3 regions of the Arthrobacter sp. NPDC093128 genome follow, and region 2 is predicted to be linked to each of the others. Evidence: predicted binding sites of a transcription regulator. Region 2 holds the regulator's gene; each other region holds the start of a gene.
What was found. Region 2 encodes HrcA, which represses chaperone genes, less so after heat shock. Its sites were predicted from a motif close to TTNGCACTCGNNNNNNNCGAGTGCNAA; they were not measured.

Region 1: groL (chaperonin GroEL) is a predicted target of HrcA. The motif match lies at 1,687-1,713, and genes of this name have one in related genera.
Region 3: AB0N24_RS01205 (FmdB family zinc ribbon protein) is a predicted target of HrcA. The motif match lies at 1,567-1,593, and genes of this name have one in related genera.

The regions. Positions count from the first base shown of each region.
Region 1 covers NZ_JBFBEY010000004.1:8,663-10,927, reverse strand. The annotation lists gene groL (chaperonin GroEL) at 1-1,503, opposite strand, end outside; gene AB0N24_RS05780 (ABC transporter substrate-binding protein) at 1,800-2,265, opposite strand, start outside.
Region 2 covers NZ_JBFBEY010000003.1:263,092-265,356, forward strand. The annotation lists gene AB0N24_RS05015 (DUF3097 domain-containing protein) at 1-366, opposite strand, end outside; gene hrcA (heat-inducible transcriptional repressor HrcA) at 599-1,612, shown strand; gene dnaJ (molecular chaperone DnaJ) at 1,707-2,265, shown strand, end outside.
Region 3 covers NZ_JBFBEY010000001.1:246,527-248,791, forward strand. The annotation lists gene AB0N24_RS01195 (AAA family ATPase) at 1-344, shown strand, start outside; gene AB0N24_RS01200 (RcpC/CpaB family pilus assembly protein) at 383-1,111, opposite strand; gene AB0N24_RS01205 (FmdB family zinc ribbon protein) at 1,225-1,479, opposite strand; gene AB0N24_RS01210 (5-formyltetrahydrofolate cyclo-ligase) at 1,619-2,215, opposite strand.

The DNA.
Region 1 (2,265 bases), on a different contig from region 2:
TGCAGAGCGCGTTACCTTGACGGGGTCGTTGATGCCGGCAGCCAGCAGGTCAACGTACTGTCCGGTTGCAGCGTTCAGGCCGTGGCCTGCAGGCAGGCCGCGGACCTTGTCCACAACAACGCCCGGCTCAAGGCCGGCGTTGAATGCGATCTGCTTCAGCGGTGCGTCGATGGCAACGCGGACGATGTTCGCGCCCGTTGCCTCGTCGCCTTCGAGCTGAAGGTTGGCGAATGCCTTAGCGCCGGCCTGGATGAGGGCTACGCCACCACCGGCAACGATGCCTTCTTCAACAGCAGCCTTGGCGTTGCGGACAGCGTCCTCAATGCGGTGCTTGCGTTCCTTGAGCTCAACTTCGGTAGCGGCACCGGCCTTGATGACTGCAACGCCGCCAGCCAGCTTGGCCAGGCGCTCCTGCAGCTTCTCGCGGTCGTAGTCGGAATCGGAGTTCTCGATCTCGGCGCGGATCTGGGAAACGCGGCCGGCGATCTGATCTGCGTCGCCTGCACCCTCGACGATGGTCGTCTCGTCCTTGGTGACAACAACCTTGCGTGCCTTGCCCAGGAGTTCGAGGCCGGCGGTCTCAAGCTTGAGGCCGACTTCCTCGGAGATGACCTGGCCACCGGTGAGGATGGCGATGTCCGCGAGCTGCGCCTTGCGGCGGTCGCCGAAACCCGGAGCCTTGACGGCGACGGACTTGAAGGTGCCACGGATCTTGTTGACGATCAGGGTGGCCAGGGCCTCGCCCTCGATGTCTTCGGCAATGATCAGCAGCGGCTTGCTGGACTGCATGACCTTTTCGAGGACAGCAACCAGTTCCTTGACGTTGGAGATCTTGGAGTTGACGATCAGGATGTACGGATCCTCGAGGACCGTTTCCTGGCGCTCAGCGTCGGTGACGAAGTAAGCGGAGATGTAGCCCTTGTCGAAGCGCATGCCTTCGGTGAGCTCAAGCTCGAGGCCGAAGGTGTTGGACTCCTCGACGGTGATAACACCTTCCTTGCCAACCTTGTCCAGCGCTTCAGCGATCAGCGCGCCGATTTCGTCGTCACCGGCGGAGATGGATGCCGTAGCGGCAATCTCTTCCTTGGTTTCGATTTCCTTGGCGGAAGCGAGCAGCTCGATGGTGACGGCTTCAACAGCCTTCTCGATGCCGCGCTTCAGGGACAGCGGGTCAGCGCCGGCTGCGACGTTGCGCAGGCCTTCCTTGACCAGGGCCTGTGCCAGCACGGTTGCCGTGGTGGTGCCGTCGCCAGCGACGTCGTCCGTCTTCTTGGCAACTTCCTTGACCAGCTCGGCGCCGATCTTCTCGTAGGGATCGTCCAGCTCGATCTCCTTGGCGATGGAAACACCATCGTTGGTGATCGTGGGGGCGCCCCACTTCTTTTCGAGGACGACGTTGCGTCCACGCGGGCCGAGGGTGACCTTGACGGCGTCGGCGAGGATGTTCAGGCCCCGCTCAAGGCCGCGGCGTGCCTCTTCATCAAATGCAATGATCTTGGCCATAACGGCAGTAGTCCTTTCGGGACAGTCGTTAAGAATGAACCTTCGCTGCGGCGCCCGCGACGGACGACCCTTCACCGTCGGCCTCTGTATGCCGCGCGGATGGGATCTCACCCCAGCAAGGTATTTCTTTCGCTCCTTAGTCCTTCCCGCTTACTCCACAACCGGCCGGAACCGGGCGTCGATTTAGCAGTCAGTCCGTGGGAGTGCTAAGTCAATAATTAGCACTCCCCCGGGGAGAGTGCAAGCAGAGACTGCGGGAAATGGCGCGCCTGCGGCCCCCGCTACGCTAGGAGCGATCAGCCGCCGGCGCGGGCGGCAGTTTCGCTGCCGGTCATCCTGGCCTTGTTGTCCGCGGAATAAGTGAACACCATGTAGTTGGCCGAGGTCACGTCCCCGTTGGCATCGAAGCCGATCCGGCCGGACTCGCCGTCGTAATCCGCGGGCTTTCCGGCCTTGATGGCGTCGGCGCATTCCTTGTAGTTTTTGCACACCGCGGCCGCGTCCTCCCCCGAAGCTGCGGACGGCACTGTTCCGCCGGACTTCGCACTCCCGCCGGAGACGGCAATCAGCCCCGCGGCAATGGAGGATCCGGCATCGTCCTGGGCCGCGGCCGCGGCGATGGCCGCCAGGTTCACCGCGTCGTAAGTTTCCGCGGCAAACGTCATGTCCTTGAGCCCGGGATCCACCGCCACGAGCTCGCCCTGGAAGTGCGCCGACGGGAAGACGCCCGGAAGGATCCCGCGGGCGCCGTCGAGGGCCTTG
Region 2 (2,265 bases):
CTTGCCTTCCACCCAGATGCGGCTTGCCTTGGCCACCTGCGCGCGATGGCCGGCCACCCGCACCGACCCGGAGGCCGTCCGGTTGGATCCGGCGGGGGCTGCCTGCGCGCGGGGAGCAGGCGGCATCAGCCGGATGGGCAGGCCCTCCAGGAGGAACCCGTAGCCGAGGCGGAAGGTGCGCGACTTGCCGCGCCGGTCCTCCAGGGCCACAACATGCATGCCGCCCGACTTCTCCACCCTGGTGACAGCGCCCACCCAGCCGGACTGCACGTCTTCAAGCACCATGCCGCGTTCAACCGGAACTTCGGGAAGCTCGGATTTCCGGGGAGCCGTGATGTCCTGCGGGCCCCAGTTCTGGTACGACATCCGATACACACTGCCTTGCACTAGGAGGAGGGAACCAGGGCGGCCGTGCCTTCATTTTTCCGCACGTCCGGTTCCGCGCCGGAGTTTCGCCCGGAGCGGTACCAATGCTAACAACGCGGCGACTCATATTAGACTGGTTAGCACTTAGACATGACGAGTGCTAACGGGTGACGGGATATGCGCCTGGCGCAATGCCGGGACATGGCACGGGAAAGCCGATCGGAGGTGGAGAATGAGCGAACCACGCAAGCTTGAAGTACTGCGCGCCATCGTGGAGGACTACGTCCATTCCCGCGAACCTGTGGGCTCCAAGGCGCTGGTGGAAAGGCACCATCTGGGTGTCTCCAGTGCCACCATCCGCAACGACATGGCGGCGTTGGAGGACGAGGGCCTGATCACGGCGCCGCATACCAGTGCCGGCCGCATCCCCACGGACAAGGGCTACCGGCTCTTCGTTGACCAGATCTCCGCGGTCAAGCCGCTGTCGCAGGCAGAACGGCGGGCCATCCAGACGCTACTGGAAGGGTCCGACGACCTGGACGATGTCCTGGAACGCACCGTGCGGCTGCTGTCGCAGCTGACCAACCAGGTGGCGGTGGTCCAGTACCCACACCTTAGCCGTGCCATGGTGCGGCACATCGAGTTCGTGCTGCTGGCACCGCGGCAGGTCCTGATCGTGCTGATTGCGGACACCGGAAAAGTCGAACAGCGGGTCATTGACGTCGGGCAGGCCCTCGGCGACGACGCCCTCGGCGGCCTTCGCACACGGTTCCTGAAGAGCCTTTCCGGCACACCGCTGAGCCTTCTCCCGCAGGCGCTGCCCGCCGTCGTCGCCGCGTGTGAACCGTCACGCCGGCATGCCGCCCAGGCGCTGGCGCGAGGCCTCGACGCCCTGGCCAGCAGCACCCGCGAGGAGCGGATGGTCATGGCCGGAACCGCCAACCTCGCACGATCCAATGTTGACTTCCCGCTGAGCATCGGCCCGGTCCTCGAGGCACTCGAAGAACAGGTGGTCATGCTCCGCCTGCTCAGCGAAATGGCGGAGGACCCCCGTGGCGTCACCGTCAGCATCGGCCGCGAGAATCCGTACGACGGACTCGCCGAGGCCTCGGTGGTGGCTACCGGCTACGGCCCCGGCTCCAGTGCCAAGGTTGGCGTCCTTGGCCCCACCCGGATGGACTATCCCACCACCATGGCCGCGGTCCGGGCCGTGGCACGCTACCTTTCCAGGATCCTCGGACCTTGACCGGTCCTTCATCACCCAACCAGGCCTCCGTTTCCCGGCTTGCGGGGTGCGGCAGCAGCATCACAGGCAGTACAACCAGGAAGAGATACGAACTTTGAGCAGCCACTACGACGTTCTTGGAGTCTCACCCGAAGCGACGGGCGAAGAGATCAAGAAAGCCTACCGAAAGCTTGCGCGAACCCTGCACCCGGACGTTAACCCCGGCGAGGATGCCTCGGACCGCTTCAAGGCTGTCACGCACGCCTATGAAGTGCTGTCCGACCCGCAGAAACGCCGTGTCTACGACACCACCGGCAACGAGAACGGCACGGACAACGGCTTCGGCGGTGCCGGCTACTCGGGCCAGGGCTTCGCCTTCCAGGACATCTTCGACACCTTCTTCGGAGCGGGCGGCTCAGCCGGGCCCGCTTCGCGCGTCCGCCGCGGCCAGGACGCCCTGATCAGCGTCCGCATCGACCTTCGCGACGCCGTCTTCGGCGTCAACAAGAAGCTTGAGGTCGACACAGCCGTAACGTGCCCCACCTGCGAGGGTTCCTGCTGCCAGCCCGGAACCCACCCCGAGCGCTGCGACATCTGCGGCGGCAGCGGCCAGGTACAGCGGGCCGTCCGCTCCATCCTGGGCCAGGTCATGACAGCCGCCCCCTGCGGCTCCT
Region 3 (2,265 bases), on a different contig from region 2:
GCAGCGGGACCGGGAGCGTGGCATCGATGGGCAATCCCTCGGTACCCTTGGAACAGGGCGGCGCCGGCGGGGATGAGCCCATCAGTGCCGGACCCGGTTCAGTGGAGTACAGCAAGGAAGACGGCATGGAGACGAACAGCAGTGAAGCGGGTAACCAGGGCGGCGTCCGCGGCTCGAGTGCCGACGAGGCCAACCGGAGCCGCCAGACCGCGGGTGCCGGCGTGCCGGCCGGAGTGCTGCCGAACAAGGCCGCTGAAGACGATCCGAAGCGCTGGGGCGATCACGCCTCGGATTACGACCACGATGCATGGCTCCAGGAGCAGAAACCGCCGCACTGGGGCTGACGGGCGTGCTCCTGGGGAGCGGTCCGGCCGTTGACCGGCTAACCCGGCGCTCCCACGAGCACGAAGAAGAGTTTGCCCTGCGTTGAGGCGCCGGCAAGTCGGCGGGCCTGGTCAGGATCCGCGGCGACCACCATGAGCCCCTCGGTTTCTGCCGTGCCCAGCCACTGACCGGTCTGTCCGCCCTGTCCGGAGGTCCACAGGACCGGGACAGAGGCCGCCAGCACCTCCGATTCCGCCGCCTGGCCGTAGTCGGTGCCGTTGGTCATGACGATGTTGACCAGCTGGCCGGGTGCCACCAACTGGATGGACGACGGATCCGCCATCCTCAGGGGCACCGCCGCCGAGCCCGGTGCGGTGCCCGTCAGCAGCCCAGGTCCAAGTAACTGGGTGTCGGAGATCAGCTGGCCTTTTCGCAGCGGGGCCGCGAGCTGTTTGCCCTGGATCGCGGCGGCGTCAGTGAAGGCGCCGGCGGGAATCATCCCGGGCGGTACCCTGACGGCCACCACCTCATTGCCGGAGAGGGTTGCTCCGACAGGAAGGTCCCTGGCTGAGGCCATGGCGGTCACTGTGTGGGCGGGCACCGGTGTCAGTTGCTGGACGGCGATGCCGGCGGCGGCGCACAGCAGGAGCGCGACGGCGAGCCTGCGGTTGCGGTTGAGCCAGGCAGCGAGGCGACGCCTGGCAGATGGCCCTGGGCGGCCAGAGCGTCCTGACCGAAAGCCGTGCCGGCGTGAGGAAAATCCGTTGGTGCGGAGGGTGGATCGCATACCGACACGCTAGAAGGGCCCGCGTGGTGCGGACAGCCTGATGAAGTCCTATGTGGACAACCCGTTGTTGCGGTCGGGGCCGCTAGGTTCCGGCAGGGAGTCGGGCGGTTCCGTCAGCTGGCGGCTGCGGCTGCGGCGGCGGCCGGTGCGGGAGCCGCCGCCGGGGCGGGCGAGACGCTGCTGCCCTTGGTGTCGCGGGAGTCGGTCCGGTAAAATCCTGAGCCCTTGAAAACGACGCCGACGCTGTTGAACTTCTTGCGGAGCGTCCCCTCGCACTCGGGGCAGGACGTGAGGGAGCTGTCGGTGAACGACTGCACGATCTCGAAGGCGTGGCTGCAGTCCTTGCAGGCATATGCATACGTGGGCACTGGAAATCCTCCTCTGGGACAAACGAACAGGTCCCGTGCTGCCTGGCGCGGTCCACCGCCGATATTTCCATCGGCGGGTCCCGTCCCTTAGCAGTCGCAGGGCCTGAGTGCCAATTCTATCATCAGCGGGATCGGAGCATTACATCAGCTGTGTGAGGCCTGACGGGGTGACTGCAACAGGGACCCGGCGGTCATAGGACTCTGCAGCGATGCTGCCGGCCTGAAGGACTTCGCTGTCGTAGACCACAGCTGCCGCAGGCACCGGCAGTCCCTCTGCCTCGAGCCCCGCCAGGAACTTGTCGTAGTAGCCGCCGCCCTGGCCGATCCTGTTACCCGACAGGTCCACGGCGGTGGCGGGGACGAAGATCCCGGCGACGTCCCGCATAACCTCAATGCCGTGATGCTCTCCGACGGGTTCCTCGATGGGCGCGTAACTGCTGCGCACAAATTCGGTCGTCGGAGTCCAGTAAACCCAGGTAAGGGTGAGCGACGGCCCGCAGACCGGCAACAGCACCCTGTGCCCGGTCCCGTGAAGCGCGGCGATGAGCGGGAGGGTCGGGGGTTCGAATCCCACTCCCAGGTACGCGGCAAAAATGCTGCGCTCACCTGCCGCAACCATGGTGGCCCACTGGAGTCCGTGGCGGGCGATACCGGCGCCGGCGGCTTCCAGCCCGGCGGCGGAGGCAGCGGCACGTTCGGTTCTGTGGGCGGAGCGGATCTCTTCTTTCGATGGCATCAGCGGCTGTCCTTCCATGCCCGGAGGCCTCAGTGCGGGGCGAAACCGGG